Regions from separate parts of the Anaeromusa sp. genome, predicted to be linked through region 2. Evidence: riboswitches for the same ligand, from Rfam matches in the RefSeq annotation. Region 2 holds a riboswitch; each other region holds the start of a gene.
What was found. Region 2 has a riboswitch for cyclic di-AMP ahead of PHF27_RS04955 (NlpC/P60 family protein). Riboswitches for the same ligand answer to the same signal wherever they lie in the genome.

Region 1 (9,901 bases), on a different contig from region 2:
TTAGCCGCCAACAAAGACAGCAAATACAAGAATCCAAAATTCGTTACTGTCAATTCATTTACCAGACCGTTGCCGCCTCCCAAAACCTCAGGCAACAGCAGCGCAAATACTCCGGCAAAAGCCAAGGGAAGCAACGCTTTGGAAAAGACGGACACCGGCAACAGCTTTTCGAATAGACTTCCCGCCACCAGCAACCCTTTATTAAATGCCGCGCCGAGAATACCCATCCCCACGCCTAGCACCAGCAGAATCCCAAAGCTTGCCACTGGAAACACTGGAACTCCAGCAAATGTAAAAACAGGGTTCTCACCATAAAAATATTGCGACAACACTGTCGCTGTCAATGACGCCGTAATCGCGGATACAAGCACCGCCGGTGAGAAATTCTTATGTAGCTCTTCTAAAGAAAATACAACCCCTGCCAGGGGCGCATTAAATGCCGCTGCCAAACCAGCGCTAGCCCCGCTGGTCAACAAATAACGCTCCTCCATGCGACTTCTTCCCCATAGACGGCTAATCCCTTGTCCAACCACCGCGCCCAACTGAATGGACGGCCCCTCTCGGCCTAAAGAAAGCCCTGCGCCAATAGCCGTCACGCCGCCTGCAAGCTTAGCAACCAGTACGCGCAGCCACGGCATGCGCATAACACCGCCTAATACTCCTTTCACCTGTGGAATACCACTACCTGACGCCATCGGCTCCCAAGCAACTAAGGCATGAAGAATCCCTGCGATCAAGAGAGATAAGCCAATCCAGCCGCATATCGAAATCCAAGATGCGTCTTTTATAGCCATCTGATATAAAAAATTCCTCAGTACTTCCGCGTTTTCTAAGGCGTATCGAAAAAACACTACCACTCCGCCTGCCACCGCGCCAACCAAAACGCTCTCCGTAAACAGCTTAAAACGAAAATTACGCCACTGTAACAGCGCTCCATAGGCGCTACTCACTCGATACTTGCGCATAACCTAACCTCTTCCTAGTTTTCTATTTTCTTATTGTACCACGCCGCTTCTTCCGCTACCGTTTATTTTTTAATTCCGCTCCAAAAATAATTCTCTATTGATAAATTTGACTAAGGAGCAATTGTTGTGTTATTATAAGTACAAATAGAATATGTGTTTTTTAGGAGGAGCCTGTCACCAAGGGCTCTTTTTGTTTTCTTCGCTGTATTCCCGCAAGTCGGGTAATGCATATAGCAAGCGCCTAATTCCAAAATTGGAAGCGGGGGACCCATTCTTGGGGTGAATCCTGAACATTCAGGTAGGGCGTATCTCTTTTCGCCCGAATCCGTCAGCTAACCTCGCCGGCGTAACAAAGGAGGACTTTCATTGAAACCAATCCAAGTAGGACTCTGGGGCTTTGGCAAAACCGGCCGCCTGGTGGCCAACGAATTTTTAAACGACAAACGCTTTGACTTGTCCTGGGTGGTGCGCAAAAGCACCGCCGATCACCATAAGTATGCCAGCCGCTTATTAGGGCAGGAATGCGATACTGGTGAAATTATTTCTATTGAAGACATAGGCCCTTCTTTTTTTCGCGAGCATCCTGTCGATGTTCTTGTTGATTTTTCCGGTTCACGCGGCGTTCACGCCTATCAGCGCGCCGCCGAAGAAGGCATTCCTATTGTCTCGGCTATCTCTCAGTATGAAAAAGAAGACCTTGACTTATTAGAGTCTTTATCCCCAAAAACGCCAGTTCTCTACTCTCCTAATATCACCCTGGGGATCAACGTTTTATTGATTGCAGCCCAAATTTTGCAAAAAATCGCACCTCATGCCGATATTGAAGTCGTCGAAGAACACTTTAAAAACAAGCCGGAAACCTCAGGCACTGCTAAAAAGATCGCCAAACTCTTGCAGCTAGATGACGAACATGTTAACTCCATCCGCGTAGGCGGCATAGTAGGACGACATGAAATTATTTTTGGCATGCCGAACCAAACCATTCGCCTCAGCCACGAAAGCATCAGTCGCGCTTCCTTCGGGCAAGGTGCTATTTTCGCAGCCAACTTCCTGGTAAAACAGCCTCCTGGTTTGTATTCCATGGAAGGGATCATCGCTGACATGTTCCGCGACAATATCCCAGTTTATTAGGGGTGTGAAATCAACCAAATAAAGAGAACCCGGCATCCCATCAGGGGAGTCCGGGTTCTCTTCGTCTTATGGCGCTTGCTGCGGAGCTTTTTCTAGATCTGCTGCCGACTTAGAAGACGCTTTTATACGCAGTTGGACTTCTACTCTTCGTTTCAAACGCTCCTCTAGTACCGCCTGCAGCGATTTACGTACACTTTCTTCCAGCGGTTTCGCACTCACGACAAAGGCTTCGATCTGATAGGTGCTGCTTCCTCGCTGGTAAGAGAAGCGATAATCCTCCAATTCCACCGCAGGCAGCAACGACAGCTTTTCCCTTAACGCCTGTTCGATGATTTCTTCAGGCGTCCCGCTGCGCACAACCTCCACTATTTCTTTTTCTTTTATCTTAGGAAGCAGTGCTTGAAAGGAATCAATATTTTTCTCATCGTTCACTTTTTGCACCAATACAACATCAGCGCTTACCTTCACCGCTTTTCCCAGACGCAGCTCCAGCAAATTCTCCATTTGCCGTATATTTTCAGGGCTAATCACCTTCGTGGTCCGAAACGCCGCCTCGACATCATAGCGTCTGTCCGCTTCGTTAAAGGTGGCAGACAACAAAGTAGACTGCGGCGCAATCATATCCAGCGACTCTTCAAGAGAGGTTTGAATGATCTGCTCCGTATGCGCTTTAGCATATGTCTTATACATAATGAAGGCCAACGGCACAGAGATTAGCACCAGCAGCAACACGGGATAGAAAAGACGTCGAACCGCTGATTGAGCCCCCACTTCCTTTTCACGTCCATGCCCGTTCGCAAAACCTGCTAATTCAAAGACAAGTACAGCGGCAACAACGATAGCTACCATATTAGCAAGAAAAAGCAGAAATGCGCCACCAGCAACGCTCATATTCTGCTGGGCCAAACCAATGCCTACGGTACATAATGGCGGCATCAGCGCCGTAGCAATCGCCACCCCCGGAAGGGTCGCACTTTGCGGCTTCATGCAAATCGCATAGGTCCCCGCCGCGCCGGAGGCTAGCGCAATCACCAAATCCAAAATAGTAGGCGTAGTTCGCGCCATCACCTCGCCAGTCAACTCCGCCCGCGGCAACAGAAGGGTCAACACCATCGCCAATAGAACCGCCGCCACCCCGCCAAGAGCCTCCGCTTTCAACGCCAATAAAAGCAGCGACCGGCTGTTTGCAGCCACCGCCAGCGCGCACCCTAAAATTGGACCCATCAACGGCGCAATCAGCATCGCCCCAATTACGACAGCCGTACTGTTCGACAATAGCCCGTATGTTGCTACCGTACAAGAAAGTACGACCATGATCAAATAGTAGCGACTCATGCTTGCATCAGTGAAAACGTTATTAAAAATAGCGGTTCTTTCTTCTTGATTCGGCCACGCAGCCATAGCCAGTTCACTCCTTTTTGTTAAAGTAACTCAGCAAGTGCATTCACGTTTAGTAAAATTTGAATTATGATTCCTTACTTTTAATTCGACAAAACTCTAATGAAACATTTTCTAAGCACTATAAAAAATCAGATTAATTCGAGTTGGGATTACCAGTTAATTGCGAGCATTCGTTCTACACCCCTAGAAAGAAAAGCCGTACAGACCTCCGTCCACACGACTCTTCAAAAAACAAAAGCTTATAGTTTAATTTACACCTGACCCTCCGGCAGTATGCCCAGCTTCCTGCGCCAATACCTTGAATAAATAGCGCCCAAGGGATTATGGGCCATAACGCGATCCTTAGCCACTAAGCATGATACAGGCGCTGCGGAAGCAGAAGTAAACAGCATATCATGTCCTACGCAGAGGCCTACTGTAAAGTTCAATTCTGTTTTCTCTTTATTCAATACCGCAGCCTGCACCTTCGGATTACACATAACCTCTTTAGCACCGTCTTTTATCGGCTCCAATCCCAGATGGTTTTTCTCGACAGCGCAAACCTTGCAGCAAACCGAATGAACTTCAAAAAACTTGGCAAAATACGCCTCGATCAGCTTAGCTTCTTCAGCTAAACCGATACAAAAGGCCAACCCAATTTTCTTAGTTCCTAAGAGTTTGGCAAATTCTACACTTTCTTCCAGACGGGTCAGCTTCAGATAATAGCGGCCTTCCGTGCAGGCTGCAGCCTGCATCATTTCCAAATCTCTTCCGTGGTACTGTTCTTTCACGTCCTCTACCGACCAGCCTAAACAGTTTTGTCCGATTTTATAGCAATTTTTATGTCCGCATTGTGCACATTTCATAAACCTTCACACTTCTTTCAAAAGGTCTTTACTCTTGCATCAATTTAGCAATAACTTGCTCCCATGCTTCTTCACAAGCTGGAGAACCGGCCTGATCCGGAAGACCTTGATCGCCTCCCAACATAACCAACGGATCTAATGGCAAGGCGCCTAAAAAAGGAATATTCTTTTCAGCCGCCAGCTTTTCTCCGCCTCCTTGACCGAACGGATAATGACAATGTCCACAATCAGGGCAAATAAAACCGCTCATATTTTCAATCAAGCCCCGCAAAGGCAGCTTAACAGCCGCCGCAAAATTCAGCGATTTTCGCACATCCGCCAATGAAACCTCTTGCGGGGTTGTCACGACGATTCCTTCACATTGCGGCACATCTTGAACCAAGGTTAAAGGCTCATCACCGGTACCAGGAGGGCTGTCCATCAAGAGAACGTCCAGGTTTCCCCAATCGGTATCGCCAAGCAATTGCTGTATCAGACCAATCTTCAAAGGCCCGCGCCAAATTAATGCTTCGTCAGGTGTGTTGAGCAGCCCCTGCATCGTAACGACTTTTACATTCGACCCATGAGTAAAGGGCTGAATTCTATCCCCTACAGCTGTATGCTGCTGCCCCCGCATGCCAAAAATGCCGCTTTGGCTCGGTCCGTGCAAGTCCGCGTCCAACACGCCCACTTTCCAGCCTTTAGCCGCCAGACGGACTGCTAACTGCGCGGTTACCGTGCTTTTACCCACGCCTCCTTTACCGCTCATAACCAGCCAGCGGCGTTTAATGCCTGCAAGATTTTTCTCGATCTTCGTCATTTCACTCATAGTTCCTACTCCTTCAATTTTTCTATAATATTTTTCTTTATCACAAGCCGTGCTTGCTGCTATAACGCTTTTTGCACGTTCTGCCATAATAGTTGGATTGCTGTCTGCAGCTCTTTGCCGCCGCTTTCCCAAATGCTGCAGCCTTCGGAAGACGCCTTGCGAAAGGCTTCATGATAAGGAAGTTCGCCTACCGGCACAAGCCCCGAATCCGCAATCCATTTTCTAGCAATGGCTGTTTGCCCCTCATGCAAGGTCGCCTTATTAATACATGCCAGCACCGGAACTTCAAAGTGTTTTGCCAGCGCCACTAAGCGTTTCGCATCAGCCAAGCCGCTTCCTGTCGGTTCTAATACCAACAGCACAGCATCAGCCCCGGTTAAAGAAGCAATCGTAGGACAGCCTACACCGGGAGGACCGTCGACCAAAAGCCATTCCGCCCCCTGCAGCAGAGCCCGTTCTTTAGCCTCCCGACGCACCTGAGAAACTAACTTCCCCGAATTTTCAATTGCAATGCCCAATTCCGCATGTACCAAAGTCCCAAAGGGACTTTCCGACACCAGCCAACAGCCTGCCTGCCGTTCCCTCATATCCACCGCTTTTTGCGGACATACCAATGCACAGGCGCCGCAGCCTTCACAAGCAAGCTCGTCCACTACTCCGGCGCTAGTAATAGCACCAAAACGACACACTTCTTCACATTTCCCGCAGCTCGTACAAAGAGCTTGATCGACAAACGCTTCCAGCCCCGCAAAAAAAGGTTGCCTTTCAATTTCTTTCGCGTTCAGCGTCAGATAAAAATTAGCGGCATCAACATCGCAATCCACCAAAACCTTTTTTTCTAAAATGCGCGCCAACGCAGCACTCACCGAAGTTTTGCCACTGCCGCCTTTGCCGCTTAGCACAACAATTTCTTTCATACTTTATCCCCCTTGGCCAACGCTCTCACTTGCAGCCAAAAATTCGGCCAATCCACCGAAATCTGCGTATCGATATTCCCAGCAGCATATTTTTGGGCAAATTCCCTAGAATAAGGAATCCGCAAAAGGAGCGGCACGTTCATAGTCTGGCATAGTTTTTCTACTTCTTTTTCCAGATGACTTCCATCGCTTTTATTGAGCACAACTCCCGCCGGAATGCCAATCCTGGCTGCGACAGAAAGAGCGCCTCTCAAATCATGAATGCCAAACAAGCTTGGTTCCGTAACCAAAATGCAGCAATCGCTCCCTTTGACAGCCGCTACCATGGAACAGGTAGTTCCAGGAGGACAATCAACAAGGGTCAACTCCGGCTTTCCTGCAGCTGCCGCTTTTTTAGCCGCATCAATTACGACCGTGCTTGCTACGCTGCCAATTTTGAGCAGTCCTTGAATATATACATGTTCCTGCCCGTCTTTTCGCCAAACACCACAGCGCACCTGCCCCACTTCTTCTGGCCGCTCCCGCAATACCTGCGCCGGACAATGTCGGACACAAACACCGCAAGAATGGCATAATTCCGGAAATACCATTGGTTTTCCCCCAGCCATAGCCAGGGCTTGAAAACGACATAGATCCGCACAAGTACCACATCCAATACACTCGCCGAACAATTCAGGAACTTGCCTCGTCACTACTTGTTCCTGACGCCACTCTACCTCGCCAAAAACATCGCCATCAGGCGCTTCTACATCACAATCAACCCAAATAATACTATCGGTTGGCGCTTTCTGCATCATCAATGTCGTCAGAGTAGTCTTTCCAGTACCGCCTTTGCCGCTGGCAATGCTAATACGCATAAGTTCACTCCTTTTAAAGTTTTCTAAAAGTTCATTAAGAAATATGTTTCTTTTGTATAAATCTATCCTACCACTTGAAGATTTTTTCGTCAATTACGAAATAAGTTTCTTTTTTCTTGACAATTCCCAATATGTATCTTATGCTCAATTTGAAACATATTTCTTTTCAGTTTTCAATCAGCCTCATCTTATACGGATTCAAGCGAAAGTAATTCAAAAGCCTGCGCAAATCCATCGTTCACGCAGGCTCTTCTTGTTCAAGTTACGCAGTGTGTTCTTGTCTTTTTTGCCATTCCTCTAATGCTTGCGCTAATTGATCTGTACAAGAAGTACCATTGCGACATAGATTGCCTCTGAATTTATCAATAAATTCTTGTACGTCCATTCCTTCCACCAAAATACCAATAGCCCGTAAGTTCCCGGGACATCCTCCTTTAAAAGAAACCTGACTCAATTTCCCCTCATAAATTTCAAAAGAAATTTCCTTTGCACAAGACCCGACTGTCTTATACTTCATACGAATCACCTCATTAAGTGTACTTTGTCCTTCTCAGCTTAATGAAACAAATTTCATTTGTCAATAATTATCAAGGAGGAATTAATATGAACCCGTGCAACACTCGCCCTGATATCGTTTTAACCAGCCGTGGCTTGCATCCTGAAGCAGCTTTAGACCCTCGCTTTCGCGGCGCTTCTTTTTTAGCCGCATACTGGAAGCAGCCGGAAAAGTGGCTATTCATTTCACTAACGACGGATCAGCCCAATAGTAAAGAGCAGGAAACTGTTAAAAAAATTTTAGACTGGCAACCTTCATGTATTGTCACTGGTTATATTGGTTTACAGTCCTTCCGTTCTTTAGCCAGAGCAAACATCAAAATTTACACTTACGAAAAAGGCTCTATCATAGACTGCGTGCATGCAGCCTTAAACAATACTCTTCCATTATTAAACCATTCTAACGCCCTTGATCTTCATTAAAACTTCATAGAGCTGCAGACATCTGAAAACGCAGAATGTCCGCAGCTCTTTTCTATGCCTGACATTCATACCACATCATCAGCAGCAGATGATGTTTTTCCTAAATATTCTTCCACTGCAGCATGCAATGCCGCAGCTCCCAAGTTGGAACAATGTTTTTTAACTTCCGGCAAGCCCCCTAAAGCCTGCAAAATATCCTCTTCGCTAATAGCAAGGGCTTCATCCAAGGTTTTCCCTTGCGCCAAAACGGTTGTCATACTGCCAGAAGCAATAGCCGGCGCACAACCAAACACAAGAAAACTGCAGCGTTTAATCCGTCCTTCGTCAACTTTAATAAAAATAACGCACTGATCCCCGCAATCGCCGTCTCCCATTACACCAATACTGTCCGCATCCTTCATCAGCCCCACATTTTTCGGTTCTGTAAAATGCTCCATTACCATTTCAGAATACATAGCACACCTCTTTACTAATCACTTGCTTTCGCACCGCAGAATCTCACTTCTTATTGAATCCACTTCTTTTTAATATTTTGAGTACTATACCAAAACAAGCCCATTGAAAACACACACAATATTAGAAATTCATCCATTATAGAAAACATAGTCGTACCATTTATAGCCCCGCGCAGCATGTCTGCTCCATATGTCAAAGGCAAGCAATACGATACCGGTTGCAGCCAAGCCGGAAGATTCTCTACAGGAATAAAAAGCCCGCACAAAAACATCATCGGAAAGCGAAAGAAATTGGAAAAAGTTTGCGCTTCAAATACTTCACTGGCGGAAACCGCAATATAAAGACCTAAAAATGTGGAAGTCGCCGCAATAAGAACTATTGCTAGAAATAGAACAACCCAATCTACACCGGATAAGTCGATCAAAAAAGAAGCAAAAAATACCGGCACCAACGCATTCACAATCCCAAATAAAATTGCGCCGCTCGTTTTAGCCAGCATTAATATATTTAAGCTAATGGGGGCCAGCAAAAGCCGCTCAAAGGATCTGCTTTTCCGTTCAAACGTAATAGTAACCGCCAACATGGAAGTGGCGCCGAATAAAATAGACAAACCCATCACACCAGGCAAAAGCTCTTTAATGTCAATAGCACTTTGTGTACGGATAAAAAACATCAATGTCCACGATATAGGAAACAACAAGCCCCAACTAATATTAGGCGGCTTTAAATAATATGTTTTCATATCTTTACAAAGGATGGCCCAAAAAGCAATACTTTCCCTCATCGCTGCGCACCTTCCTTTTCCTTGCGCATCTGTGCCAACCCAATGCCTGTAATATTTACAAATACATCCTCTAAAGAAGGCTTAATCCATTTCGCCTCGTACACCATAACGCCGCGCTTTGAAAAAAAGCTCATAAACGGCATAAGTTCGACTCTTTCGCTAGTCAGCACTCGTACTGTTTTCTCATCCGGCATATCTACTTGTACAGGTAACATTTGGGTTAGTTCTTGCTGTAAAGAAGGAGCCTTTCCTTCCACTCGAAACTCAAGTACATGCTGCCCTTGCCCTTCTTGCAATAAGGCTTCTACCATTCCCATGCGCACCAATTTCCCTTTAACTATAAACGCAACACGGTGGCATAACTTTTCCGCTTCTTCAATGTGATGCGTAGTTAGAAATACTGTCACTCCCGTACGGTTGAGTTCCCATATAAGGGTACGTATTTGCCGAACACTTTCTACATCAAGTCCTGTTGTAGGCTCGTCCAAAAATAATATTTCCGGCTCATGAAGCAATCCCGCAGCAATAGTCAGTTTCCGTTTCATACCTTTTGAATATGCCTTGAAGGGTTTATTCCCCGCTTCTGACAATCCGAACACTTCCAGCAATTCTCGTGCTCGACGCTCTCTTCTTCTTTTCTCCATTCCATACAAAGATCCGCAAAAAATCAAATTATCAAAGCCATTCATTTCATCATATAAATTACTTTCATCCGCTACCACGCCGATACGGCGCTGTGCATCTTTTACCCTGGCAACA
Region 2 (9,901 bases):
CCAGCGGCTTAATACATGGTTGAATGAGCAAGGATCACCGACGTAACAGCGGTGATCCTTGCCTTGCAAAGGAGGCGCGGCAGATGTTGCGAGGAGTGCGTGGCGCCACTACGGTGGAAGCTAATACTAAAGAAGAAATTTTTGAAGCGGTGCTGCAATTGCTGGACGCTTTAACAGAGGCTAATGGCTGGCAAGAAGAAGAGCTGGGCGCTGTTATTTTCAGTTCTACCCCAGAGGTCAATGCTGCATTTCCGGCGGCTGCGGCGCGGCGTTTTGGCTGGAATGATGTGGCGCTTTTTGGAGCTCAAGAAATTGAGGCCGAAGACGGCGTGCCCCAATGCATCCGTGTGCTGGTATTGTGGAATACCGACAAGGCGATGAAGGAACTGCGTCATGTGTATTTGCGCAGAGCCGTTGCCTTACGGCAAGATCGCAAGGCGGAGGCGAAAGAGCAATGATTTCCATTGTAGTTCCTGTTTTCAATGAAGAAGAAAACATGGAAGCTTTTTATCAGGCGATATGCTCGGTTATGGAGAAATTGCCCCATTCTTTTGAGTTGATTTTTGTTGATGACGGCTCGAAAGATGCTACGCCAATGGTTATTGACCGTTTATCGCAGAAAGATTCTCGCGTGCGAGGTTTGATTTTAGCACGTAATTTTGGACATCAAATAGCTTTGAGTTGCGGCTTGGATCATGCAGAGGGAGATGCCGTCGTTACGATGGATGGAGACTTGCAGCATCCTCCGGAATTGCTGCCGCAGCTGATTGAACAATGGCAGAACGGGTACGAGGTAGTGCAGACCATTCGTCTGACGACGGAAGGCGTTTCTTGGGTCAAGAAAATGACATCCTCTTGCTTTTACCGTTTGATGAATGTGGTTTCCAAGGTGCGCGTACGCGAAGGGGGCTCCGACTTTCGTTTGTTGGATCGCAAAGTAGTGCAAACTTTTCGGCGCTTTCCGGAACGGGCTCGGTTTATTCGCGGCATGATGGGCGCTATTGGCTATCGGCAGACGACGTTGGATTTTGTGGCGCCGCCCCGCTATGCAGGGGTTTCTAAGTTTTCGCCAGGGAAAATGCTGCATTTTGCCTTAGATGGCATTACCGCTTATTCGAAGCTGCCTTTGCGTATTGCGTTCTATGCCGGCTTGGTTTTTGGCGTAGTTAGCTTTGCTTTGGCGCTGCATGTTGTTTATATTAAATTTTTGACGGACGAGGCTGTACCTGGTTGGGCCACTATTGCCGCAAGCATTTCTCTTTTGAGCGGCGTACAGCTTATGGGGCTAGGTATTATCGGCGAATATGTGGGACGTATTTTTGAAGAAGTAAAGCAACGTCCGCTTTATTGGCTGCGCCAAGAAATAGGACAGGGCGGCAAAGAACAACAGTAAAGAAAGTTAAAAAAGAATACTAGGCAGGATTTTTCCATCGAATAGCGAATTGTCCTTAAAGTGAGCTAAATAAAGCCGAATCCGGCTCTGGAGCGGGGGAACCACAGTATAGTAGGGGTGAAGCGCGAAGTCGCTCGCGTAGGGTTGCTCGACCCGAACCCGTCAGCTAACCTCGTAGGCTGTAGAGAGGTGACAGAATGGGGCAATTGAAAAGATTTTTTGTTTTAGGTATGGTTTGCTTTTTGCTCAGCGCACCTGGGGTGGCAGATGCTTCTTCCATTCGCGAAGGAGATATTGGCGATGATGTGACAGCCATTCAGCAACGTTTGCAGGAACTTGGTTTTGGAAACAGTTCAGCTGATGGTGACTTTGGCTCGGCAACAAGAGCCGCTGTCATGGCCTTTCAAAAGGCTAATGGCCTGGAAGCCGATGGAATCGTCGGTTCCGGTACCTATCGGGCGTTAATGGGCAGAGACATTCCCGTAAGTCGTAGTGACATGGGAACGAGCATGACAAGGCGGATTATTCAAAGCGCTATGTCATTCCGTGGAGTTCCTTACGTTTTCGGCGGAACCACTCCCTATGGATTTGACTGCTCGGGCTTTACGCGTTACGTTTTTGCAAATGCCGGCATTTTCTTGCCGCGCATGGCAGATGAACAATATGATGCAGGATATTCGGTTTCGAATCCGCAACCCGGTGACCTTGTCTTCTTCACGACCTATACTTCCGGTGTATCTCATGTGGGCATCTACATAGGCGATGATCGCTTTATTAGCGCGACATCCAGCCGCGGCGTTCGCGTAGACAGCTTGTATGACGGGTATTGGGGAGCGCGTTATTTAGGCGCTAAACGGGTAATGTGATTTTAAAAAAACAGGTGGTTATCCTTAAGGGTAACTACCTGTTTTTTTAAAATCTAAATGAGAAAGATTCTTGCAAGACTTAGGGAGATATGCTATTCTCTTAATAGGAATATTACTATTAAGAGGTGGATGCTGTGTCTCGTCGAAGTGTATTTATCATCATGCTGGTATTTTTGGTAAGCGCTATTGCTGGTTGCGGTATGAATGCAAAACCGCAAGAGAAAAAACTACAAGTAGTGGCATCGGTATATCCAGTGCAAGAATTCGTCAAAGCTGTGGGGAAAGATAGAGTGGAGGTTTCCCTTTTGGTTCCGCCGGGAACAGAGCCTCATGACTGGGAACCGACGGCAAAAGATCTGGCTAAAATCAAAGGCAGCGCACTATTGGTTTACCATGGCGCCGGCTTGGAGCACTGGGTTGGGGCTGTTGTGAAACCAGAACTGTTAGGCTCGGCTAAGGCGGTGGAAGCAAGCAATGGAATTGCTTTGCTGGATGCAGCGGAAAGCGAGTCAGGAGAAGAGGCTGGACATTCTCATGGCGGCGAAGCACATGGCGCAAAAGACCCCCATGTTTGGCTGGACCCGGTGCTGGCGCAGCAAGAAGTGAAAACTATTTTGGCGGCGTTGGTAGAAGCGGATCCGGCTCATGCCGGCGAGTATGAAGCCAATGCGGCGGCATATCTGAAGGAATTGCAGCAGCTGCATGATGAATATACCGCGGCTTTGCAGCAGACTGCTAAAAAAGAGCTGATTACAAGTCATGCAGCTTTTTCTTATTTGGCTAAGCGCTACCAGCTGCAGCAAGTGCCGGTGATGGGACTGTCTCCTGACGCCGAGCCGACAGCTGACAAAATGGCTGAAATTATCCGTTTTTGTAAAGCCCATCAAGTGAAGTATATTTTCTTTGAAACTTTGGTAAGCCCCAAGTTGGCTGAAGTTTTAAGCCGCGAGGCCGGTGCGTCGACGCTGGTGCTTAATCCGTTGGAAGGCTTGACTGTGGAAGAATACAAGGCAGGAAAATCTTCTTATTTGACGCTGATGCGGGAAAATTTGCAACAGCTTAAGAAGGCGTTGGCTCAATAAGGTGCTTCGCTTTTCGAAAGGAGTTGCCTGGTGATGGATAGACTGGAAGAAGCGTTGGCGACGCTGCGGCGGCAGGGCTGCCGGATTACGGAGCAACGTAAAGCGGTGCTACAAGTGGTTGCTGCAGCGGAACAACCAATGCGGGCGGTGGACATTTGGCAGCAGGTTCGCATTAAAGAAGAAGACATAAGCCTGGATACGGTATATCGCAATCTTACGCTGCTGGTGGAACAGGGGATTTTATTGCCCATTGGCGCGTTGGGAAAAGATGCTACCTCCTACGAATGGAGCCATGACGGTCATCATCACCATATTCGCTGCGTAGACTGCGGCCAAGCGGTTTGCCTGGATATTTGTCCTGTGGATGCGCGGTTGGAAGAGGAGGCGCATCGCAAAGGTTATGAGCTTCTGCGCCATTCCTTGGATCTGTACGGCCGCTGTAAAAATTGTACTCGTAAAAAAGCCGGGCAGGAGGATCCCGTATGATTCGAATTGAACATATTTCTTTTTCCTATGAAGCCGATGCGGTATTGAACGATGTGTCTCTTGCGGTGGGCAGTGGTGAATTTGTAGCTTTAGTTGGACCGAATGGCGGCGGCAAGACAACCTTAATTCGCCTGTTAGCCGGATTATGTCAACCCAGCGCAGGCGGCATTTATATTGACGGCAAGGAGCCGCGTGATTTTTTAAAAACAGGTACATTAGCCTATGTGCCGCAACAGTACAGCCAAAATGTTTCCGGTTTTCCGATGACGGTGAAAGAGCTTTTGCAGTTGTTGCCGCAGCGGCGGCGGACAGCCAAAGAAGTCCTGCAGATTGTAGGCTTGGAGGGGCTGGAAGGGAAGCGTTTAGAGGCGTTGTCCGGAGGACAGCTGCAGCGGGTGCTGATTGCAAGGGCTCTTTTAACAGCGCCGAAAGTGCTGTTGTTGGATGAACCTACAAGCGGTGTTGATTACGAGGCAAGTACGCAAATTTATCAATTACTGCAAAACCTTTGCCGCCAAGAAGGCATGACGGTTGTGATGGTTTCTCATGATGTTGACAATGCGGCCCGCTGGACCAGCAGGGTAGCTTGTATCAATAAAGGACTGTGCTTTTATGGCACGAACGAGGAATTTGCTTCCACGCATATTCAGGAGCGCCATCTTTGGTATTATACAGGTTGATGGGAGGAAATTTTGTGGAAGCATTCAGCTATGATTTTATGCAGCGTGCTTTAGCGGCAGGACTTGTGATTGCCTTGTTGTGTCCGCTAATTGGCTTTTTTGTGGTGGTCCGCAGGCAATCTCTGATTGGAGACGGCTTGGGACATCTGGCTTTTGCCGGCGTTACCGGCGCCTCTCTGATGGGGGTATATCCAGTAGTCGGCGCTTTGGCGGTGACGGTTCTCGGCTCATTGGGCATTGAATGGGTGAGGCAGCGGCATCGAGCGCACAGCGATATGGGTTTAGCGATTGTGTTTTACGCCGGTATGGCGTTGGCGGTACTGTTCAGCACTATGAACCGTATGGGAGGAAACTCGCTTTTAAGCGTTCTGTTTGGCAGCATACTGACGGTGACGCCGGAAGATGTTTGGAGTATGGTTGGCTGTGGACTTGTCGTAGGTTTTTTGTTGTTAAAAATGGCGCCTAAATTATTATGTATGGCCTTTGATGAGGAAATGGCTTATGTGTCCGGCATGCCTGTGCGGAAATTGAACTGTCTGTTTAGTATTTTAATGGCTGTGGTTGTTGTTTTAGGCATGCGTATTGTTGGTATTCTATTGGTCAGCGCGCTGATGATTGTGCCGGTAGCGGCGGCTTTGCAGTTCCGCAAAGGCTTTCGCGTGACGCTGGCTTTGGCGGAATTGTTTGCTCTTCTGGCAGTGTTTTGGGGACTGAGCGTATCCTTTTATTTGGATATGGCTCCAGGAGGAACCATTGTTCTTTGCTGTATTTTGTTGTATTTGGCTGCCGGTTTGGCAGCTAAAGTATTTTGCAAGGAATAGAACGTCATAGTAGGTATGATATCAATAAATTAGGTAATTTCGGTTGACTATGTTTATTTTTAGGGTCTATGATTTAGGGAGACGATATTATTTTGTGGAGGGATTGCTATGCATCAGGCTGCAGAAATATTGAACTCCTTTTGCGCGGTAGCTGAGTACATACCACAGCTTGTCAATCATAAAATGGGCATGGTTGTTTGTGATCGGGAGCGTTGGATTGCCGTTAATTCCATCGAAGAACTGCGTAAGCAGGTGTGCTTGGGAGAACCGGTAAAATCTGGCTCGGCCGTGCAGCAGGCGATGCAGCTCAAGCGTCGGGTTTGCGTACATGTGGACAAAGTTATTTACGGCATACCCTATGTTGCCGTCAGTATGCCGATTTATGCTGGCGACGTGATTGTAGGAGCCGTGGCTATTCATGAATCTTTGGAGACGGCGTCCATCTTGTTGGACTCAGCGGCGGAGCTGCAAGAAGCGGCTGCTATGATGAAAGAGGTTATCGACAAGGTGCATGAAGACGCCCAATCGCTGGCTGGCGTCGGGGGCCTTTTAAAGCAGTTGTCAGGGGAAGCGCAAAAACATGTTAAAGGGACGGATCAAGTATTAAACTTTATCAAGAACGTCGCCAGCCAAACTAATTTGCTGGGTTTGAATGCCGCCATTGAAGCGGCGCGAGTTGGCGAATTGGGACGAGGCTTTGGCGTGGTGGCGGAAGAAGTGCGCAAATTGGCGGTGGATAGCGCTGGCTCGGCAGGACAAATTGAGACCATTTTAAAAGAAATTGGCAGCAGTATCGGCAAGATCAGCAATGAAATTGTACGAATTGAGTCGCTGGCGGAGCAGCAGGCGCAGGAGCTTTCCGGCGTTACCGATCATGGCAGGCGTCTCATAGAGCTGTCGGTGCGTTTGAACGAGCTGGCTGGAAGTTTGAATTGCGCGGAAAAATAGCGGCGCGTGCCGTAAAATAAGAAAGGACCCGCTTTTAGCGGGTCCTTTCTTATTTTATAAGCTCTAATTTTGGATTTGGCCGCAATTGCCGGCCAAATTTGGCGCATTCTTCGTTGTTGACCATGACAATATCGGCGGTAAAATTAATGTTTTCCTTTTCAAAAAGGCTGCTGCCTACAGCATAAACGTCGACAGGAGTTTTTTCACGCTCGAACTGTTGGATTCGTTCGGCATTGAAACCGCCGGAAACGACTATCTTTACATGGGAGAATCCTTCGTCATCTAAGGCGCGGCGTACGTTGCGCACTAATTGAGGGCAAACACCGGTGGGCTTGAAGGTACTCATATAGGGGATTACAGAGGCATCCACAAGAGCGTCTGATGTATCCAAGCGTACGCCCCATAAGGAGTCACCCAAGGCGCGAGCTATGGTTAGGCTGGTTTCCACGCAGTTGTTGTCGAAATCAACAAGCGCCACGCGATTGACTTGAGGATCAATATATTTGTGGAAGGCATTTGTTGCGCGCAAGGTGTCGCCGCCGTACGTGGCAATTAAGGCGTGGGGAATGGTGCCAATGGCGTCATCATAACCGTATTGCGCGTTGGCAATGGTGGAGACGCCTTGGGCGCCGCCGATATAAGCGGCATAGCCGTCTACTTCCTGCACACTGTAATGATCGAAACGAGATGGGAAAAAGAGAACTGGCTTATTGTTGGCGACTCGGACTACTTCATGAACATGCGTGGCGATTTTACTCTGGCGCGCCAACACGCCAAGATAAACGGTTTCTAGATGTGAAAAGTCGGCCAAATCGCCTTCGATTGTCAGCACGGTTTCCCAAGGAGACAACTCGTCACCGTCGTGCAGGGCATGCAGTACCAAAGATTCCGGATGGTAAGCACAGCGTTGAATGATAGCTAACGCTTCATCAATGCCGCATAAAATTGCATTTTTGCGTTGGAAGATTTGCATCATAACGCGGGGATGATACCCGTCTTTTCGCAGAATGTCACTAGTTTTAATGAAATATGTATCACTGAAGTAACCGTTGCGGATCTTTTCTACCGGAATGTCAAAGCATTCGGGAGATCGGCGTTGTGTCATTCCTAAGCCTCCTAGCCTACCCTTTACAAATTTTACCGGGGAACGTCGGCCGCGATTGCGTCTGCCAGAATCAATCTGGCTGCCTGCTCCTTAACATACAATAAATATGATACAATAAACATAAATGTTTTGGCAATCCTCTATTCAGAGAGGAAACTGCTACAAGCTATGATTTAGTTGCAATCGTGTTAACAGAAGTTCTTTAAAGGAGGAACTATTCTATTATGGCATATAATTTGCGCTCTTTGTCCCTTGTGTCCTTGGCGGAAGCAAAACGCCAATTAGAACAGATTGGCTGTGACCCGGTCGGCGTCGCTTTGATGACGGAGAAGATGCTTTTACCAGTGTTGAAACTGGAGGGCTTATCGACGAAAGCTGCTAATTTATTAAAACAGACTTTTTTGGCTAAAGGCGGCGATGTGGCTGTTTCCAGAGGAACTGCTGACTTATCGGAGGAGTGCACCGATGTGTTGGTGTTTGCTACGGTCAAGCAGTATCGTCTGGCTCTGGCGCAGCTGAGACAGCAGCCGTGGGGCTTGCCTCGTGTGGCGGCGGCCATGGAACAGGCGCTAAAAGCGCATTTGCAGCCAACCTGTCAGCGTGAGTATGCGTGGCAAGACGGGAAACGCTTGGTCTTAACAGAAAATAGGACCCTTGTAATGGGAATTTTGAATGTAACGCCAGATTCCTTTTCTGATGGAGGTCGATATTTTTCAGCGGAAGCGGCGATAGAGCAGGCGCAACGGTTAGTGGAAGAGGGCGCGGATATTATTGACCTGGGGGCGGAATCAACTAGGCCGTATGGAGGAAATCAGGAGATATCCGCCGAAATAGAGCTAAGTCGCATGTTGCCGGTATTAGAGCCGCTGGTTAAGCAGCTTTCAGTGCCGATATCCATTGATACGTACAAGGCGGAGGTCGCGGAAGCGGCGTTGCAAGCAGGGGCGCATATTATAAATGATGTCTGGGGCTTGCAAAGAGATGCTGGGATGGCTGCCGTAGCAGCTCGCCATAATGTTCCTGTTGTGGTTATGCATAATCAACAAGAAGCAGCCTATACTGGAGATATAATGGGCAGTATTTGCGGCTTTTTACGGCGCAGTTTGGATCTGGCAGCAGCAGCCGGCGTTAGAGAGGAAAATGTTTGGATTGATCCGGGAATTGGCTTTGCCAAAACTTGTGCGCAAAATTTAGAGGTAATGTCTCGCCTTGGCGAATTGCAAGCAATGGGTTGTCCGGTTCTCCTTGGTACGTCGCGCAAACGTTTTATCGGCGAAGTGCTGGGCGGACTGGCAACAGATGAACGGGTCGAAGGGACGGCGGCGACGGTGGCTTGGGGGATTGCGCAAGGCGCTCAAATTGTTCGCGTCCATGATGTGAAGGCCATGGCGAGAATTGCAAAAATGATTAATGCCATGCAGAAGAAAGGGTGAAATCTATGACAAAAATTACTTTAAAAAACATGATGGTGTATGGTTTCCATGGGGTATTTGAATATGAAAGAGAGCAAGGGCAGCGATTTTATTTGGATGTCACCATGAACGTGGATGCTCCGGCAGCGGAAAAATCTGATGAAGTGGGAGCTACCGTAGATTATACCTCGGTATATGCGTTGGTGCGCCGTGAAGTGGAACAGAAGCGCTTTTTACTGTTAGAGGCGTTGGGGTCCCATCTAGCGGAACTGCTGTTGAGCGAGTGGATCACTATTAATGAAGTAACTGTGGCGATTCGTAAGCCCGCAGTACCGTTGCCGGGACAAATTGACTATGTAGAAGTAGAAGTATCAAGAAGGCGGTGAGTTCTTGATTTTGTTGTCCATCGGTTCCAATCAGGGGGACCGGTTGGCTTTGTTTGCGCAGGCGGCAGCGCTTCTGGCCGAAAAAGGAGTAAAAATTCTTGAAGCCTCCGCAGTATATGAGACAGAACCATTTGGCTTTCATGAGCAACCTCCGTTTTTAAATGCCGTGTTAGTGGTGGAAACAACTGCAGTCCCAGAACAACTTTTGGCGGTTTGTTTGGCGGTAGAAACAGCTCTTGGCCGCAAGCGGTCAGTGCGGTGGGGGCCGCGGACGCTAGACTTGGATATTTTGTATATTTCTGGCATACAGTGTCATAGCGAGCAATTGACCTTGCCGCATCCAGGCCTGTTTCAACGGGCTTTTGTGCTGGTGCCGCTATGGGAACTTTTAAAGGAACGCTTGCCGGAAGATCTTGCGGCGGTGCCGGAGCGCTTGGCGGACTTACAGGCGGATGTACAAGGCGTGCGCTGGTATGCTCCATTTCCCTTGCCCCAGGCAAGAAGGAAATAAAAGTGGCTGTCAGGCAGGCGCTAGATGACAATTTTCATTTGTATTTTAGGAAGAAACCATTTCTTTTGAGTGGTTTCTTTTTTTCATTCCCTTGACCGTGCGGGGAAATGCGGCTTATAATAAAGGTCAATTGAGCGACCCCTTTGGCCGCAAAGGAGGGGATTTAGGTGGAAGATGCTTGGTATCTCGCTCTTTTACAAACGGCGCCGTC
Region 3 (9,901 bases), on a different contig from region 2:
GAAAGCGAGCTGCTTAGAATTGCCGAGTTTTACGACTACCTAGAGATACAGCCTATCGGGAATAATGCGTTCTTAGTGCGGGAAGGTATTGTGCCGGACGAGGAAGGACTGCGCAATATTAATCGCAAAGTGTGCGAATTGGCTAAAAAAGTTGGCAAGCCTGTGGTGGCTACGGGCGATGTGCATTTTCTAAACCCGGAGGATGAAGTATACCGGCGCATTTTGATGGCGGGTAAAGGCTTTTCTGATGCGGATCATCAGCCGCCTCTTTATATGCACACTACCGAGGAAATGCTGACGGAATTTTCTTATTTAGGAAAAGCCAAAGCCAAGGAAGTGGTTATTGAAGCGCCGCTGCAGGTGTCTTCGTGGATCGACGATTTCAAACCCATTCCCAACCGTCTGTTTGCGCCTGAAATTCCGGGCGCGGAAGAGAGTATTCGCTCTATGTCCTATGCCAAGGCGCGGGAATGGTACGGCGAGGAACTGCCAAAACTGGTAGAAGAGCGTCTGGAGTTTGAGCTGAAATCCATTATTGGCAACGGTTTTGCCGTGTTGTATCTGATTGCGCATAAGCTGGTGAAAAAATCGCTGGACGATGGCTATTTGGTAGGTTCCAGGGGTTCAGTAGGTTCTTCCTTTGTAGCGACCATGAGCGGCATTACGGAGGTAAACCCCTTGCCGCCGCATTGGCGTTGTGAACACTGCTTGTACAGCGAATTTCTTACCGACGGCAGCTACGGGGGCGGCTTTGACTTGCCGGATAAAGATTGCCCGCAGTGCGGCAAGCGCCTGCGCAAAGACGGACAAGATATTCCGTTTGCTGTTTTCATGGGCTTTAACGGCGACAAGGTTCCTGATATTGACTTGAATTTTTCCGGAGATTATCAACCAGTAGCTCATAAGTATACCGAGGAGCTTTTTGGTAAAGACAATGTGTTTCGCGCCGGCACCATTGCCACGGTGGCGGACAAGACTGCCTACGGCTTTGTGAAGAACTATTTTAATGATCGGGGTCAAAATCCTCGTAATGCGCATATCAATTGTCTTGTCAGCGGCTGTACCGGCGTGCGGCGCACGACAGGGCAGCATCCGGGCGGTATTACCGTTGTGCCCCGGGATATGGACGTACATCAGTTTACGCCCATCCAGCGGCCGGCGGACGATAAAAATTCCGGAACCATAACAACTCATTTTGATTATCACTCCATTGACGCTTGCTTGGTTAAGCTGGATATTCTGGGACACGACGATCCGACGGTCATTCGCATGCTGGAGGATTTAACCGGTATTGATGCAAAAACCATTCCCTTTGACGATCCGGTAACGATGAGCCTTTTTTCCAGTACCGATGCAGTCGGTTTGACTCCGAAAGAACTGATGGGCAGCCCGGTAGCGACCTTTGGCATACCGGAATTTGGCACGAAGTTTGTACGGCAGATGCTGGAAGACACGCTGCCGACAACGTTTAGTGAATTGGTGCGCATCTCCGGCTTTTCCCATGGTACCGATGTTTGGCTGAATAATGCACAAGACTTGATTAAGGACGGTACGGCCAAATTATCCGAAGCGATTTCCGCGCGGGATGACATCATGATCTACTTGATCCACAAGGGTGTAGAGCCTTCGGTAGCTTTTAAGATCATGGAGGGCGTGCGTAAAGGGAAAGGAATTACTCCGGAGAATGTCGCAAAAATGAAAGAAAAAAATGTTCCAGATTGGTATGTAGAGTCTTGTCAGAAGATCAAATACATGTTTCCGAAGGCCCATGCGGTAGCGTATGTGATGATGGCCTTTCGCATCGCCTGGTTCAAAGTACACCACCCCTTGGCCTTCTATGCCGCTTACTTTACGGTGCGCGCCACGGAATTTGACGCTGCCCGTATTGTTGGGGATAAGGGAAGCCTGAAAAAAGAGATGGACGTCATTGAAGCGCAGGGAAAAGAGGCCTCGGCCAAGGATAAAGCGTTGTTTACAATCATGGAAATGGCGATGGAAATGTACTTGCGTGGATTTGCCTTTAAACGAATTGATTTATATGAGTCCGATGCGGATAAGTTCCGCATTGTTGACGGGGCGCTGCTGCCGCCTTTAGGAGCGCTGCAAGGCGTGGGCGGCTCGGCGGCGTTGAACTTGGTTGCCAGCCGCTGTGCGGACAGACCTTTTACTTCGCAAGAGGATTTAAAGTCGCGTTCTCGTGTTTCCAGCGCCGTTATCGAAGCGCTGCGTAATCATGGCTGCTTGGAAGGATTGCCGGAAAGTAATCAGTTGATGTTGTTTGGCTGAGTTTAAGCAAAAAAGATCCCGGAACCATATGGCTCCGGGATCTTTTTTGCTTTTTCTTAAGAAAGCGCTTTTACAGCCGCTAAGGCGCTGTCGAAATCAGGTGCGTCTTCTACATTGGGAACATACTGGATGTAGCGAATGACATCGTCTTTGTCGATGACGATGACGCCGCGGGAGAGCAGGCGCAGCTCTTCGATGACAAAACCGTATTTAGAGCCAAAATCGAGGGCTTTGTGGTCCGAAAGGGTGGTAAGATTTTCGATGCCTTGAGCGGCGCAGTATCGCTTGATGGCGAAGGGTAAATCCACACTGATGGAGAGAATGGCGACATCCGGGAATTTGGATGCATCTTGATTGAAAAACCGTGTCTGTGCATCGCATACAGGCGTATCAATCGATGGTACTACGCTAACGACACGGAGCTTGCCGGCTGTGTCAGACAGCGAGAAGGGCTGTAAATCTTGCGTGAGCGCTTGAAATTCCGGCGCCTTTTCACCAACTTTTAATTCCCGCCCCAAAAGGGTCAAGGGGTTTCCTTTCATTTTTAAGTAACCAGTTCGCTTTTCCATGTAAAAGCCTCCTTTTATTTTTAGGTTTTATAAACAATAATCGAAGCTAAATAATAATATTTTTCAACTACACTTATATTCTATCAAACTGAGTGGAAATGTCAACAAGAATTATTATTGATTATATAGTGAGCTATTGTTTAAAGTATTTTTCGAGCTAAAGGAATCATTTTGTTGTTAAACAAGGAAGAAAATGGTGAAAGAGCAGGGGTTTTAAAAAACGATAGCGAAAATAATTACTAGATAAAGCAAGGCAAGGCAGGAGGGGCAAACATGCGCACAAAAGGAATCAGTCGTAAAGTGATGCATCGGGAAGAAAGCCGCAAAATGGGGCGTGTGGCCATGTATATCGGTGGCGGGGTGGCAGTGATTCTCTTGCTGCTTATGGTCGGATCAGCTTTATTTTAAGAAGGTGCTGGTCAAATTGTGACAAGCAAGGTATAATTTAAAAGAAGTTTTTTCTTAAATAATATTGATTCGCGGAGGTTGTTATGACGACACAAAAAATGGACATGCTGGAAAAAGGCGCTATTGTACAACGGGATCGCAATACCTATGCTGTTGCGCCGCATATTCCCGGAGGCATTATTTTAGATCCTGATGTATTGCATAAGATTGCAGATGTTGCGAAAAAGTACCAGGCCCAGGCGCTGAAACTAACAATGGCGCAGCGTATTGCCATTGTTGGGATCAAAGAAGAGGATATTGACAAGGTCTGGGAGGAACTGGGCATGGACAAAGGGCATGCCATTGGCCTTTGCGTGCGCAGCGTAAAAATTTGTCCGGCTACGCATTTTTGCAAGCGGGCGCAGCAAGACGGAGTAACGTTGGGGTTGGCCTTGGACGAACGCTATCACGGCATGGAACTGCCTTCTAAATTTAAAATTGCAGTTTCCGGGTGTGTAAACGCTTGTACAGAGCCAGTGCTGAAAGATATCGGCATTATTGGCTTGCCGAAAGGGTTTACGGTGCTGATGGGGGGCAACGGAGGCGTAAAGCCTCGTTTGGGCAATGAAGTGGCCCAAGGCTTGAATCAAGAGGAAGTCCTTGCTTTAGTCGATCGGATTGTGACGTATTATAAAGCAAATGCCAATAAAAACGAACGTTTAGGACGTATGATTGATCGTTTGGGGTTGGAGACGGTGCAAGGGGCGATCTTATAGTTTAAGAGAAGGAGGCTCTCTAATGGACCAACAGTGGATTGTGGAAACCATCGATACTATCGCCTCCATGGGGGCGGATGAGTCGGGTGCGGCCAATCGGTTGGCTTTTACGGTTGCCGATAAGGAAGCGCGGTGTTATGTCGCTTCTATAATGGAGTCTTTAGGCATGAAAGTGCGCATCGACGCCATCGGCAATGTGATTGGCAGTTTGGAGGGAACAGAGCCGCAGCTGCCGCCAGTGGCGCTGGGTTCGCACGTGGATACAGTGCCGCATGGCGGACACTATGACGGGGTTGTGGGCGTTGTGGGCGCGCTTGCCGCGGTAGGACGGTTGAAGGCGGCAGGCCCGCTGCGCCGCACGGTGGAAGTGATTGTCTTTGTTGCGGAAGAGTCCAGCCGGTTTTCTCACTCGACAATGGGCAGCAAGGCGATGACAGGCAGTGCTAATTTGAACGCTTGGGAGCGAGCTGTAGATAGTCAAGGGGTTACCTTTCCTGCGGCGTTAGCAGCGGAAGGGCTCTCTTTTGAAAATTTAAAGCAATGTGTTATAGCGGAGAAAACCTATCAAGCTTATTTGGAACTGCATATTGATCAAAGCAAGCAGCTTGAGGAACGCGGCGCTGCTGTGGGCGTTGTGGAGGCCATTGCCGCGCCGACGCGCTTTAAAATGACGGTGACCGGCATGGCCGGTCATTCGGGCACTACGCCTATGCATGATCGATATGATGCGTTGGTTAGTGCGTCGGAGTTGGTGCTGGCTATCCGTAATATTGCTAATGATCATGCGGAAGATGATATAGTGGCTACTGTTGGAAATCTCAAAGTCTATCCTGGCGCGATGAATGTAGTGCCGGGCAAGGCGGAATTGTGGGTGGATTTGCGCGGAACTGATTACGAGTACATTGTGGAAAGCCTTCAGGAAATAAAAGACGCGGCTCTTTCTATCGCGGAAGATTACGAAACGCCAGTGACCATTGAAATGCTTTCGGCGGACAAACCGGTAGCGATGGATGAGGAATTGGTTGCGGTAGCGGAAAAAGCGGCGGAAGAAGTGGGCGTTGAGTGGATGCGTTCAGTCAGCGGCGCCGGACACGACGCTATGAATATGGCTAAGATTACACCGGCCGGCATGCTTTTCGTGCGTTCCCGCGATGGCGTCAGCCATCATCCTGATGAATACGCAGCTCCTGAAGATATTGAGGCTGGTGTGCAGGTGCTTACGGTTATGCTGCGCCGGCTGCTTGCCTAAAAGGCGAAGGCGGCTTCGCAACGCGGGTGTCTAGTAGCAAGCCTTGACGGAGCGGTAAGAAATGGAGTAAGATAACAATGTACTGCCGAATCCATCGTAATGGTACGGGGGAACCAACTTATGGGGTGAATCCGCCTAGGCGGAAGGGTATTTTCTCTCTCTTTTTCAACCCGAACCCGACAGCTAACCTCGGAGGCAGGAGTTTAAAGAGAGGTGATTCAGCTTGAGGTTTTTAAAGCAAATTGTGTTTTTTGCGTTCTGCGGCTTCTTCTGCATGTTGTCGTCGGTATTTGCGGCAACGGCGGCGCCGCCTGTGGCGCGCCAAGAACACCAGGTTGTACAGCAGGGTATGCGCGGGGAAAATGTCATGCGAATACAGCATCTTTTAGCCAATCAGGGATTTTATGCTGCGGCTGTGGATGGCGTATTCGGTCCGCAAACTTGGCAGGCGGTTGCTGATTTTCAAAGCATGAGCGGCCTGGGAGTGACCGGAGTGGTTGATGCAGGTACGCTGAGCGCCCTTGAAAGGGCTCAAGACCAGCCGGGTCGTTTTGGTCGGTCTATGCATATGAAGGCTACAGCGTATTCACGGTTCGACCCTGGCTGCGGCAGCTATACGGCTCGCGGTAATCTGCTGCGCAAGGGCTTAGTGGCGGTAGATCCGCATGTAATTCCCTTGGGGACTAGACTGTATATTCCCGGATACGGCTTTGCCATAGCCGATGATACCGGCGGCGCCATTAAAGGCCATGTTATTGATTTGGCTTTTGACAGCCATCAAGAAGCTATCAATTTTGGCGTCAGACATATTACGGTGTACATTTTATAAGAAGTACCTACTAAAGGCAGGCTTAGGCCTGCCTTTTAGAATTTATACGTTTTGCCGTAAGGAAAGCGCTTGAGAGGTGTGCTATGGAAAATAGGTTATTGGAAGAAGTATGTATTGTCGGACAGCGGCGTGAGCTGCAGGCGGTTGTACATTATCCGCAAGGCGTAGCCGCGCAAGAGGCTTCTTGGCTGGTAATGAGCCATGGCTTTCGCGGTTCTAAGGACGGACATGGCCGGGCTGTGGAATTGGCTGAGCAGGTGAGCGCCAGAGGTATGGGCGTAATTCGGTTTGATTTTACGCCGTGTGAGTCTTTGGACAGGCAGGTAGAAGAACTTCTTTGCGTAACCGGGTGGATGCAGCGCCAAGGCTGGATGTCATTGGTTCTTTTAGGCCGCAGTATGGGCGGTTGTGCCTCTCTTCTGGCAGCCAGCCAGCTGGGCAAGCGAGTGAAGGGGCTTTGCTTATGGGCGACTCCTAGTGATTTGCAGGCGACCTTTCAAAACGCTTTGGGCCTGGCAGTGTATAGGCAGTTGCAGCAAGGAAGCAGCGTGAATTTGCAGGACGAATGGGGCAGCCTTCATTTGGAACCGGATTTTATTGGCGGCTTTACAACGTTGAACTTGCCGGCAAAGTTGGCGGCGTTGGGCTCATTGCCCTTGCTCGTTTTGCATGGAACAGAGGACGAATTGGCGCCGGCAGAGCAGGCTTGCGCTTATGCGGATGTTGCCAAGGGTCCCTGTAAACTAGTGGTTTTAGAAGGAGCGGATCATCGTTTTAGCGAGCATTTTAAGGAAAGCGCAGCGGCGGTAGTGGCCTGGCTGGGGTCATGGTATACAAAAATATCCAATTAATGTATACTGTAAGAAAAAAGATACTATTGCGGCAATTGCCGGAAGAGACAGTTGAATCTCTTGCTGAGGCGAGCGTCGTGCCGGGCAGGCAAGGAGGGTATTTATGGATTTTCAATGGACCCAGGATCAAGTGGACTTGAAAAACATGACCCAAGAATTCATTGCAAAAGAAGTTGCGCCATACGCTGGAGAGATGGACGCCGCAGGCGGTATGCGTCCGGGCTTGCAGGAAAAATTTCATGAAATGGGCCTGTTGAACTTGATTGTTCCTGAAGAATACGGCGGTCCTGGACTTGACGCGATGACAGTAGCGGTGCTGTACGAGGAAATCGGCAAAGGCTGCGCTGGCGTGGCTACCAGTATTGCTGCCAATGCATTGGCGGCGTATCCGGTCTTGCTGTTAGGGACGGATGCGCAAAAGAAGTTCTTTTTTGACAAATTGAACGAAGGAAAACTGGCGGCATTTGCGCTGACAGAGCCCAATGCAGGTTCTGATGCGGGGGGCGTTGTTACGTCGGCTGTAAAGGACGGCAATGAATATGTCTTAAATGGCAATAAATGCTTTATTACCAATGCTTCCAACGCTGAGATATTTGTTGTTTTTGCTAATACACGCAAAGCGGCTGGCATTCGCGGTTTGACAGCTTTCGTTTTAGAAAAAGGAACTCCGGGCTTTTCCGTAGGGAAAAAAGAAGAAAAAATGGGATATGCGCGTCAGATACTTGCGAGTTGATTCTCGACGGCGTGCGAGTACCGGAAGAACAACGCATCGGTCGGGAAGGCGAAGGCTTTAAACTCGCTATGAAAACGCTAGATGCGGCCCGCCCTTTGGTGGGAGCCGTATCTGTAGGAATCTCACAGGCGGCTTTGGACTGCGCAGTGAAATACGCCAAAGAGCGCCAGCAGTTCAATAAGCCAGTGGCTTCTTTTCAACTGGTGCAGGCGATGGTGGCCGATATGGCTATGCAAATCGAGGCGGCGCGGCTGTTAGTGCACAAGGCTTGCTGGCTCAAAGATCAAGGGATGCCTTACTCCAAGGAAGCGGCAATGGCCAAATGCTTTGCTTCTGATGTAGCTATGAAAGTGACCGTGGATGCCGTGCAGGTTATGGGCGGCTATGGCTACTCGAAAGAGTACCCGGCGGAAAAATATATGCGTGATGCGAAGATTATGCAGATCTATGAGGGGACCAACCAGATTCAGCGCTTAGTTATTGCCAATGCGGTTTTGTATTGACCCAATAGGCAGCAGAAAAGCTTCCGTTTTGACGGAGGCTTTTTTATTTACTAAAAATTAACAATTTCATAGCGTGAACTTTACATAGAATTTTTATACTAGAGGAGGTAGAAAAAATACATAGTAGGAGGAGATTATGTGAATAAGAAAAAATGGCTGATGCCCTGTGCTGCGCTGGCGGTGATGGTGGCGATTTTGGTGGCATTGGCTATGCCGCAGACTAACGCAGTGGCTGACGCGGCCAATGACCAGGCTTACTATGGGAAAAAAGCGAAATACGTATTTTACTTTATTGGCGACGGTATGGCATTGAGCCAGATTAACTCTACGGAAATCTTCAAAGGGACTCAGAATGGCAACGGACCTATGGGCAGGCAGCCTATGAATTTTACCGCCTTTTCTCATCAGGGCGTGCAGCGGACGCAGTCGGCGGATACATTCATTACGGAATCAGCTGCCGCAGGAACGGCACTGGCGACTGGCAACAAAACCAATAATGACATTTTGGGCATGGATCCTACAAAGAGTGTGAAGTTTAAAACCATGGCGGAAATGGCCAAGGAAAAAGGCATGAAAGTAGGCATTGTCTCTAGTGTGTCCTTGGACCATGCAACTCCAGGCGCTTTTTATGCGCATCAACCGACTCGCAAAAACTATTATGAAATTGGTCAGGAAATGATTAACAGCAATTTTGATTATTTTGCCGGCGGCGGTCTGTTGGCGCCTACAGGCAAGAAAAAAGACCAGCCTAATTTGCTGGATATTGCCAAACAAAAAGGCTATCAAGTAGCTCTTTCGATCGAAGAAATCCAGAAGATTGGCCGCGGCAGCGGCAAAACGATTGCCATTGCTCCAAACCTGGCGGCGGAAGAAGCCATGTCCTATGAAATTGACCGTGGCGAAAAAGTGTCTTTAGCTGAGTTTACCCGCAAAGGCATTGAGGTGCTGGATAATCAGAACGGCTTTTTCATGATGGTGGAAGGCGGCAAGGTCGATTGGGCTTGCCATGCTAATGATGCGGCGACAACTGTAAAGGATGTCATGGCATTTGAAGAAGCCATTGCAGAAGCGCTGAAGTTCTATGCCAAACATCCGGATGAAACATTGATTGTCGTTACTGGCGACCATGAGACCGGCGGCATGACCATTGGCTTTGCCGGTACTGGTTACAAGACGTTCTTCAGTAAATTGGGCGGACAGACCTTGTCTTATGAAGAATTTGACAAACAGATCAAAACCTACCGCGATCAAGTAGGCGCTTCTAATGCCAATTTGGATGACTGGCTGCCTGCGTTGGCCAACCAATTTGGCATGAACGAATTGACTGCCTACGAGAAAAATCGTTTGGCTCAAGCGTTGGCTTTCAGCATGATCGATCCCAAAAAACGTCCTGCTGACGAAGAAACTACCTTGGCATACGGACCCTACGAGCCCTTCTCTGTAACGGTGACTCATCTGTTGAATCAGCGCGCGGGGATTGGCTGGACCACCTATGCTCATACTGGCGTGGCTGTGCCTGTGTATGCCCAAGGAACCGGCAGCGGCGTTTTTGACGGGTATTATGATAATACAGATGTGGCGAAAAAAATGATGAATATTATGGGTGTTTCTAAATAATGAAACGGGATCGCATGGTTGTTTTCGTTATTTTATTACTGTCCCTCGGTTTATACTGGCTGCCAAGTCAGTTTACGCCGGAGGATGACGGCTATATACGG

Region 1: it holds a riboswitch for cyclic di-AMP, as region 2 does, so the genes downstream of both, PHF27_RS09645 (dihydrodipicolinate reductase C-terminal domain-containing protein) here and PHF27_RS04955 (NlpC/P60 family protein) in region 2, are expected to answer to the same signal.
Region 3: it holds a riboswitch for cyclic di-AMP, as region 2 does, so the genes downstream of both, PHF27_RS00665 (3D domain-containing protein) here and PHF27_RS04955 (NlpC/P60 family protein) in region 2, are expected to answer to the same signal.

Annotation. Positions count from the first base shown of each region.
Region 1 covers NZ_JAQUZF010000069.1:3,561-13,461, reverse strand. The annotation lists gene PHF27_RS09650 (ClC family H(+)/Cl(-) exchange transporter) at 1-965, opposite strand, end outside; cyclic di-AMP (ydaO/yuaA leader) riboswitch at 1,194-1,328, shown strand; gene PHF27_RS09645 (dihydrodipicolinate reductase C-terminal domain-containing protein) at 1,332-2,096, shown strand; gene PHF27_RS09640 (TIGR00341 family protein) at 2,163-3,497, opposite strand; gene PHF27_RS09635 (DUF1847 domain-containing protein) at 3,749-4,342, opposite strand; gene PHF27_RS09630 (Mrp/NBP35 family ATP-binding protein) at 4,371-5,150, opposite strand; gene PHF27_RS09625 (ATP-binding protein) at 5,210-6,067, opposite strand; gene PHF27_RS09620 (4Fe-4S binding protein) at 6,064-6,924, opposite strand; gene PHF27_RS09615 (TIGR03905 family TSCPD domain-containing protein) at 7,187-7,441, opposite strand; gene PHF27_RS09610 (hypothetical protein) at 7,528-7,902, shown strand; gene PHF27_RS09605 (iron-sulfur cluster assembly scaffold protein) at 7,968-8,357, opposite strand; gene PHF27_RS09600 (ABC transporter permease) at 8,408-9,142, opposite strand; gene PHF27_RS09595 (ABC transporter ATP-binding protein) at 9,139-9,901, opposite strand, start outside.
Region 2 covers NZ_JAQUZF010000022.1:1,661-11,561, forward strand. The annotation lists gene PHF27_RS04940 (hydrogenase expression/formation C-terminal domain-containing protein) at 1-46, shown strand, start outside; gene aroH (chorismate mutase) at 84-458, shown strand; gene PHF27_RS04950 (glycosyltransferase family 2 protein) at 455-1,393, shown strand; cyclic di-AMP (ydaO/yuaA leader) riboswitch at 1,457-1,589, shown strand; gene PHF27_RS04955 (NlpC/P60 family protein) at 1,591-2,259, shown strand; gene PHF27_RS04960 (metal ABC transporter substrate-binding protein) at 2,394-3,341, shown strand; gene PHF27_RS04965 (Fur family transcriptional regulator) at 3,375-3,827, shown strand; gene PHF27_RS04970 (metal ABC transporter ATP-binding protein) at 3,824-4,507, shown strand; gene PHF27_RS04975 (metal ABC transporter permease) at 4,522-5,328, shown strand; gene PHF27_RS04980 (methyl-accepting chemotaxis protein) at 5,437-6,276, shown strand; gene PHF27_RS04985 (nicotinate phosphoribosyltransferase) at 6,326-7,381, opposite strand; gene folP (dihydropteroate synthase) at 7,606-8,814, shown strand; gene folB (dihydroneopterin aldolase) at 8,820-9,179, shown strand; gene folK (2-amino-4-hydroxy-6-hydroxymethyldihydropteridine diphosphokinase) at 9,184-9,690, shown strand; gene dprA (DNA-processing protein DprA) at 9,858-9,901, shown strand, end outside.
Region 3 covers NZ_JAQUZF010000002.1:7,335-17,235, forward strand. The annotation lists gene PHF27_RS00640 (PolC-type DNA polymerase III) at 1-2,286, shown strand, start outside; gene tpx (thiol peroxidase) at 2,343-2,855, opposite strand; gene PHF27_RS00650 (hypothetical protein) at 3,129-3,263, shown strand; gene PHF27_RS00655 (NAD(P)/FAD-dependent oxidoreductase) at 3,347-4,018, shown strand; gene PHF27_RS00660 (Zn-dependent hydrolase) at 4,041-5,267, shown strand; cyclic di-AMP (ydaO/yuaA leader) riboswitch at 5,341-5,481, shown strand; gene PHF27_RS00665 (3D domain-containing protein) at 5,491-6,096, shown strand; gene PHF27_RS00670 (hypothetical protein) at 6,180-6,947, shown strand; partial or broken gene PHF27_RS00675 (acyl-CoA dehydrogenase family protein) at 7,051-8,183, shown strand; gene PHF27_RS00680 (alkaline phosphatase) at 8,322-9,800, shown strand; gene PHF27_RS00685 (YibE/F family protein) at 9,800-9,901, shown strand, end outside.